DNA from 2 places in the Metabacillus sp. KJ11-3 genome. Region 2 is predicted to be linked to the other one. Evidence: a T-box and tRNA genes for the amino acid it is inferred to sense, from the RefSeq annotation. Region 2 holds a T-box; the other holds one or more tRNA genes.
What was found. The T-box of region 2 lies ahead of glyQ (glycine--tRNA ligase subunit alpha). A T-box ahead of a tRNA ligase gene usually reads a tRNA of that ligase, here a tRNA-Gly.
Positions count from the first base shown of each region.

Region 1: it has a tRNA-Gly gene. The T-box ahead of glyQ (glycine--tRNA ligase subunit alpha) is inferred to sense a tRNA for this amino acid. The anticodon was not compared.

Region 1 is NZ_CM147865.1:3,914,403-3,918,620, forward strand. It holds gene AC0L8O_RS19475 (amidase domain-containing protein) at 1-88, opposite strand, end outside; gene queG (tRNA epoxyqueuosine(34) reductase QueG) at 415-1,560, opposite strand; gene AC0L8O_RS19485 (B3/B4 domain-containing protein) at 1,653-2,315, shown strand; tRNA gene AC0L8O_RS19490 (tRNA-Gly) at 2,426-2,499, opposite strand; gene AC0L8O_RS19495 (hypothetical protein) at 2,811-3,119, shown strand; gene AC0L8O_RS19500 (hypothetical protein) at 3,197-3,466, opposite strand; gene AC0L8O_RS19505 (MDR family MFS transporter) at 3,792-4,218, shown strand, end outside.
Region 2 is NZ_CM147865.1:1,060,141-1,064,358, forward strand. It holds gene era (GTPase Era) at 1-646, shown strand, start outside; gene AC0L8O_RS05425 (YqzL family protein) at 776-919, shown strand; gene recO (DNA repair protein RecO) at 953-1,708, shown strand; T-box leader at 1,759-1,932, shown strand; gene glyQ (glycine--tRNA ligase subunit alpha) at 2,217-3,104, shown strand; gene glyS (glycine--tRNA ligase subunit beta) at 3,097-4,218, shown strand, end outside.

The sequences.
Region 1 (4,218 bases), 2.3 Mb from region 2:
CTTGGTCATTTCGTTCGTTTTTTATGTGTTTAGCATTAATGAGCATTTGAAGTCGGGCTTCGTTTATATTTATGAGTTGTTGTTTCACGTTTTTGTCACCACCATATTTTGTCGTTATTACAGGATATGAGGTGACTGATTGGAAATAGTCGTGATTTAACTGTTTTCACAAACTTTGTTGCTTATAAAAAGTGTTCAGGAATAATCCGGGTTGATTTCCGTTGCAGGTACTTGCTTTCCGCGGGTGGTCTCTGGAGCCTCCTCAGTACTTTGGCACTTGCAGGGTTTCCATCAACACGCACTCCCGCAGGAGTCTCGTACCTTCCACTCCAATCAACCAGCTCAGTTTTAATTCAATGAATCTTATCAAAACAAAAAAGGCGAAACATCTACATAAATAGTGGAAGTTTCACCTTATATCCCCGCTTTTTCAGCTAAAAAAGACAAACCTTTTTCAATTTCCTGTTTTGCCTCGTCATCCTTCTCATTTGCGAGAGCCTTTTTTAATTTAGGTTCCATCGTGGTGTCGCCGATTTTTCCGATGGCCCACGCCGCTGTGCCTCTTATGACAGGTCTTGGGTCTTTGTGCATGACTTTGACTAAGTCTTCAAGAGCGGTGGTGTCTTTGTAATGAGCAAGTGCCAGGATTGCATTTCGCTGGAGGGGTTTTTTACCTCTCCATGAACCGGAGATATGACCGAACTTTTCCTTGAAGTCACGGTTACTTATCGTTAATAACGGCTTAAGTTTCGGCTTTGCGATTTCAGGATCGGGCTCCATTTCTTCGTGGAAATGAAAATCCTTCCCTTTATTGATTGGACAGATTGTTTGACACGTATCACACCCATAAACTCGATTACCGATTTTTGTTCGGTATTGTTCAGGGAGAAATCCTTTTGTTTGGGTGAGGAACGCAATGCACTTAGTAGAATCAAGCTGTCCACCTTGTACAAGAGCTCCTGTTGGACAAATATCTAAGCATTTTGTACAGCTTCCACATTGGTTTTCGATCGGTTGATCTGGTGGAAAAGGAATATTTGTAATCATTTCCCCTAAATATACAAAAGATCCAAACTCAGGTGTAATGATGGAACAATTTTTTCCACTCCAGCCAATACCGGCTCGTTCCGCCACTGCACGATCAGATAGTTCACCTGTATCGACCATTGATTTCATCTGTGCATCAGGCAGCTTCTCTTTTATAAAAGCTTCTAATTTCGTCAATCGATCACGTAATACATCATGATAATCTTTTCCCCATGATGCACGGCAAAAAATTCCCCGTCGGTCTTCTTTCGTACTTCTGGGAGCATTTTTCATTTTAGAAGGATAGGCCAACGCAATGGATATAATCGAGCTTGCTTTTGGCAGCAACTTTATTGGATTCACACGCTTTTCGATGTCCGATTCCTCAAAACCTGATTGATAGCCCAGTTCCTGTTGTGTTACTAAGCGCTGCTTTAGTTCTTCAAACATATCTGCAGTTGTAAATCCGATTTTATCAATTCCGATCTGTTTACTGTATTCAATCACTTCTTTTTTCAATTGTTCTATGTTCATTGCCTTCCCCTCCTTTTTATGAGACTTATATACAGAAACATCCACTCACACTATGGTAAAATAACTAGACTATATTGTGGAGGTATAAAATGATGGAAATTACGGTTCAGGACAAGCTAAAACAGCTCATTCCTGATTTTAAAATAGCTATTGTGCACTATCAAGATATCCAGGTAGGAGACTCCCCACAAATGTTAAAAGGGAGATTACAGTTGTTTCAAGAATCTCTTTTCTTTGATTATGAAGATAAAAAAGTCACCGAGATCCCTGCAATACGTGAATGGAGAAAAGTTTTCAAATCAATCGGAACAGATCCAAATCGATATCGTCCTTCAAATGAGGCACTATATCGACGTGTTCAAAAACAGCAATTTCTTCAGCCTGTTAATTCTGCTGTAGATTTAAATAATTTTCTTTCGTTACAGTATCGCATCCCACTAGGAATTTATGATCTGGACAAGCTTTCAGGTCCCGTAACAATCAAAATCGGATCTGAAGACGATTCCTATATAGCTATTAACGAACGGGAAGTTCAGTTAACGAAAAAATTATTATCATCTGATAACGAAGGAGCATTTGGCAGCCCTTATGTCGATTCTAAAAGATCTGCTGTTTCAACTGCTACAACTAATGCACTTCATATCGTTTATTTACAACCATCCATGCCTCATATTGAAGCTGATCAGCTTTTACAAGCATTGTCTACAATGTTTACACAAATACATGGTGGCACGGCGTCTTATCAAATTATTTAGTTTCGTCATTAAGGAACTCTTTATCAAGAAGAGTTCCTATTTATGACAATTAAAAAACGCAATGCATCGTTTATCTAAGAAACGAGACACTGCGTTGTAAGCAATATGTATGGAGCGGGTGAAGGGAATCGAACCCTCATCATCAGCTTGGAAGGCTGAGGTTTTACCACTAAACTACACCCGCAAAACATGTAATTTATTATAACAAATCTCCTTTCAAATATCAACAGGATTTTGAAGAGATTTGTCGAAATAAGTCGATAACAGTCGTAAAAAGTTACTTTATAAGTATAAATCTTGTCTCATAAATAATCAAGCGTTTTTTATTAATTTATTGCCTTTTTTATTCTTTTTATTCATGTTTCTTTTCTACATTTTCCTTCATTAATAGACAATACCTAAACTGATGCCCATTCTTCCTAAACATATTCCCCAATTTCCCGATCTTCACATATAGTACAGAGTAAATCATTAACATTTGGGAAGGATGGTAGCATGAGATATAGAAATGGACGCTTTGGATTTGGTGGTGGCTATGGAAGTCCTGGATATAACTATCCGGGAGCAGGGTATGGTTATAATGCTGGTCAAGGCTATCCTGGTTCCGGATATGGATACCCTGGATATGGTTTTGGTGGTGGCGGCTACCCGGGTTACGGCTATGGCCCGGGATATGGTCCCGGTTTTGGCGGTTATGGATTTAACCCGCTTACGACAGGTCTTTTAGGCTTTGGTGCAGGTCTTCTCGGCGGAGCTTTTCTTAATAATAATGTTGGTCCATTTCGTGGGTACTATTACTACTGATATAGATTTTTGAACTTTTGACTGCGATAGACGCTTGCATTCACTAATATTGGAGGCAAGCGTTTCTTTGCAGTTTCTTAAAAAAATTGAAACATACCTAATAAAGCTGCCCCTATACTAATTCCCGTCCCAATAATCCATTTAATTAATTGCAGATGACTTTGATAGATTTTACTGTCAATTTCTTCTTGTGACGCAATCTTTTTTTCCATCAGGATCTTGTCCACTACGACACGTACATCATTCTCATCCAGATGATTTGAATGAAACTTTTCGAAATGTTCAAGCTGTTGTTCCAATTCAACGATTCTCTGTTCAAGTTCATGCAGCTTATCTGATTCCTTCATATTCATCATCCTTCTATACCTTTTTTATTATCTATATTCTATATAGTAGAAAAAGGAGTAAGCTCATGTAGCTATTACATGAATAAATGATAAAAATCATTAGAAAAACTTGGCTTTTCGCTATATCCTAATGGTGTAAACATCATCAATAAAAACTTATACTTTCCGAAAATAATAGTTGACTTCATGAACATTTTTTTCTAGTATCGGTATTCTAGGGTAATGAATTTTTAAAGATGCATACATATTTATGGGTAATATACATCTCTAAGAGCATCCTTACTTAAGGAACAACATCTTTTAAAGGGGAAAGAGGAGGAATGTTATGGAACATTTGGAGAACAGGCAAAAGGTTCTGATTATGATTGCGATCATGTCTGCAATGTTTTTTGCAGCTGTGAATATGACAATTGTCGGGACAGCTTTGCCAAAAATCGTCTCTCAAATCGGGGGTATGGAGTACTTTGATTGGGTTTTCACCGTCTATATGTTAACTTCTACGATTACGGCGATGTTAGTTGGTAAGCTTTCCGATATTTACGGAAGAAAAATCTTTATTTTAATCGGTATTGGAATTTTTATGATCGGCGCATTTTTATGCGGAACTTCTGATGATATTATTCAACTTATTATGTATCGCGGTCTTCAGGGATTTGGCGGCGGAATGATCATGTCTTCTGCGTTTACAACAGTTGGTGATTTATTCAGCCCTCGTGAACGGGGAAGATGGCAGGGATTACTTGGTGCCGTGT
Region 2 (4,218 bases):
TGATTTAGTATTATTTATGATCAATGCTGAAGAAGGTTACGGGCGCGGAGATGAATTTATCATTGAGAGGCTAAAACAAACCAATACACCTGTATTTTTAATTATTAATAAAATTGATCAAATACACCCGGATGAACTTTTACCTTTAATTGAACAATATAAAAAGCTTTATCCATTTAAAGAAATTGTCCCTATTTCTGCTCTGCAAGGAAATAATATTGATACATTATTGCAGCAGATTGAAGATCTTTTACCAGAAGGGCCACAATACTATCCTGAAGACCAAGTAACAGACCATCCAGAGCGTTTTATTATTACAGAATTAATTCGTGAAAAAGTCTTACATTTAACTAGGGAAGAAATTCCACACTCTATAGCGGTAGTAATGGATACCCTTGAACGCAGGGAGAATAATGCTGCAATCTATGTAGGGGCAACCATTATTGTTGAGCGTAATTCTCAAAAAGGAATAGTCATTGGTAAGCAAGGAAGTATGCTAAAAGAAGTCGGAAAAAGAGCCCGAGTGGACATTGAAGCGCTTTTGGGATCAAAAGTATTTTTGGAGCTTTGGGTAAAAGTCCAAAAGGATTGGCGGAACAAAGCTTCACAGCTTAGAGACTATGGCTTTAGAGAAGATGAGTACTAAAAAAGAAAATATTCATCTTAACATTTAGCAAAAATTGTTTAACATGAAAAGTAGAAGAAAAGGTCAAGATAACGATAAAGAAATTGGATTGATGCTTGCTAGTCTTAACAACTGAAAGGTGGGGTTTATATGTTGGATTTTACCTGGAAAGTTTTTTCGCAAACAGGTAGCATTGATACGTATCTTCTTTTTAAGGAACTGGAAAAGGAGAATGATGAAGGACCCGATTCTCAAGAAGATGAACTAGCTGAATTAGATTTTCCAATTTCCTGATCTTGCCTGAACCTTTGAAAGGTGAGGGATATTTTGCTACAAAAATGTGAAGGAATTGTGATCCGATCAACTGATTACGGTGAAACAAACAAAATTATTACCCTATATACAAGAGAACTAGGAAAAGTTGGGGTTATGGCAAGAGGCGCTAAGAAACCAAGCAGTCGCCTTACGTCAATCACCCAGCTTTTTACTTATGGCTCCTTTTTATTTCAAAAATCCAGTGGTTTAGGGAGTCTCCAGCAAGGGGAGACTATACAGTCTTTAAGAGGAATTAGAGAAGATATTTTCCTAACAGCATATGCCTCATATATTGCAGAACTGTTGGACAAGAGTACAGAAAATCTGGAAAGAAATCCATTTCTATTTGAGTTATTAATGCAAACTTTTATCTATTTGGATGAAGATGTAGATCCGGACATATTACTTTATATCTTTGAAATGAAAATGCTTCCTGTATTAGGTCTTCACCCTCAACTGGATTGTTGCACAAATTGCGGGCAGAAAGATGGTACTTTTCATTTTTCGATCAGAGAAGGTGGCTTCCTATGTCACAGGTGCTTTGAAGTTGACCCATATCGTTTAAAAATTACTCCTATGACAGGAAAGCTTCTTCGTCTGTTCTTTTATTTTGACTTAAATAGATTGGGTAATATTTCAGTAAAGAAAGAAACAAAAAACGAACTAAAGTTAGTTATTGATGCGTATTATCAAGAGTACTCCGGTCTAACAATTAAATCTAAAAGATTTCTTGATCAATTAGACTCATTAAAGGGAAAGCTTAAATAGGGGATATTGACATCCTTCAAAAATTCGATTAAGATGCAATTATAATTTAACATTTTGCGTAGATGGAAAGAAGTACTTGCGAAAGACTCAAATGAAAGCGACCTTAGGATGGTGAAAGCTAAGGATTAAATCGTAAGGAAAGGCATTCCGGAGCAAATTCTTCTAAAGTGGCTTATACATATAAGCAATTAGGGTGGAACCGCGGGTTAGCTCTCGTCCCTATGTCAACAATCTGACATAGGGATGAGAGCTTTTTTGTTTTGTCTTTTGTCAGAGATTATTTATCCCATTCTTAACGGGCAGTAAGACCCCCTCTTCAAGATTCGAGAGAAACATAGAAGATAAGTGGTAGATAACGGCCCGTAAAGATATTCACAGGACGTCCAAGTCAGGCTCAACCACAGGATGTGGCGCTTTGAGCATGATAAGTTTCGCTAACCATCAGTGGGGGATAAAGAAACCCCCACTGATGGAAGTCTCACTTTATTATTCACGGAGGTGTTTGGATATGAATATTCAAAACATGATATTAACTCTTCAAAAGCACTGGTCTGATCAAGGGTGTGTGCTTATGCAGGCGTATGATACTGAGAAAGGTGCTGGAACAATGAGTCCCTATACTTTTCTAAAAAGTATAGGACCAGAACCATGGAAGGTTGCTTATGTAGAACCATCCAGAAGACCTGCTGATGGCCGTTATGGGGAAAATCCTAACCGACTTTATCAGCATCATCAATTTCAAGTTATTATGAAGCCTTCACCAGACAATATACAAGAGTTATATTTAGATTCTTTACGTGCCTTGGGTATCAACCCTTTAGAGCATGATATACGGTTTGTTGAAGATAACTGGGAAAATCCTTCTCTAGGTTGTGCAGGCCTTGGTTGGGAAGTATGGCTTGATGGGATGGAAATTACACAATTCACTTATTTCCAACAAGTTGGCGGCTTGGAATGTAAGCCGGTATCAGCAGAAATAACATACGGTATCGAAAGACTCGCGTCATATATTCAAGATAAAGAAAATGTTTTTGATTTAGAATGGACAGATGGATATACAATACGTGATATTTTCCTAATGCCGGAATATGAACATTCAAAGTATACATTTGAAACATCTAATACTGATATGCTATTCGAATTGTTTTCGACCTATGAAAAAGAAGCAATGAGACAAATGGACGAAGGTCTCGTGCACCCTGCCTATGATTATGTATTAAAGTGCTCACATACCTTTAACCTACTTGATGCAAAAGGGGCAATTTCGGTTACAGAAAGAACAGGCTATATTGGTCGGGTTCGAAACTTAGCAAGAAAAGTAGCAAAAACCTTTTATGATGAGCGCGAAAAATTAGGCTTCCCAATGTTACAGGAAGGAGGAAAAGAACATGAGTAAAAAAGATTTACTACTAGAAATTGGCCTAGAAGAAGTACCTGCCCATTATGTAACACCTGCGATGAACCAATTTGCTGAAAAGCTTACAAAATGGCTTGAAGAAAAGCAGTTATCCCATGGAGAAGTAAAAACATATGCAACTCCAAGAAGATTGGCTGTTCTTGTAAAGGATGTTTTAGAAAAGCAACCGGATATTGAGGAAGAAGCAAAGGGTCCTGCGAAAAAAATAGCGCTAGATGAAAATGGAAATTGGTCAAAAGCTGCAATTGGTTTTACAAAAGGGCAAGGTGCATCTGTTGAAGATATCTATTTTAAAGAAATCAATGGTGTTGAATATGTTCATGTCCAAAAATTTGTTAAAGGGCTAGAAGCAAAAGATTTACTATCAGAAACTCGTGAATTAATCACAGGTCTTACTTTCCCTAAAAATATGCGTTGGGGAGATCAGGAGTTACGGTATATTCGCCCAATTAAGTGGTTGGTTGCACTTTTTGGTCAATATGTTATTCCATTTGAAATTGCCGGTGCTAAAACAGATTCCTTTACATATGGCCACCGTTTTCTCGGAAAAAAGGTAGAGATTGCCTCTCCTTCACTATATGAAGCGGCTTTGCTAGAGCAATTTGTGATCGCTGATCCTGTCAAACGAAAAGAAGCGATTAGTCAACAATTGGTTGATTTAGAACACGAAAAAAATTGGGTAATCCCAGTGGATGAAGACCTTCTAGAAGAAGTAAATAATCTTGTTGAATACCCAACCGCACTTTATGGGTCGTTTGAACAAGAGTATCTTTCTTTACCTGATGAAGTGCTTGTAACAACAATGAAGGAACATCAGCGTTACTTCCCTGTGCGAAATAATGACGGACAACTACAGCCATTCTTTGTTACAGTAAGAAATGGTGATCAAAACCATTTAGAAAATGTAGCAAGAGGAAACGAAAAAGTATTACGTGCAAGATTATCTGATGCAAATTTCTTCTATCAAGAAGATCAAAAACTTAAGATAGAGGATGCTGTGAAAAAGCTGGACAAAATCGTGTTCCATGAAGAGTTAGGAACTTTGGGTGAAAAGGTTAACCGAATAGTCAATCTGTCTAAACAATTAGCAGAT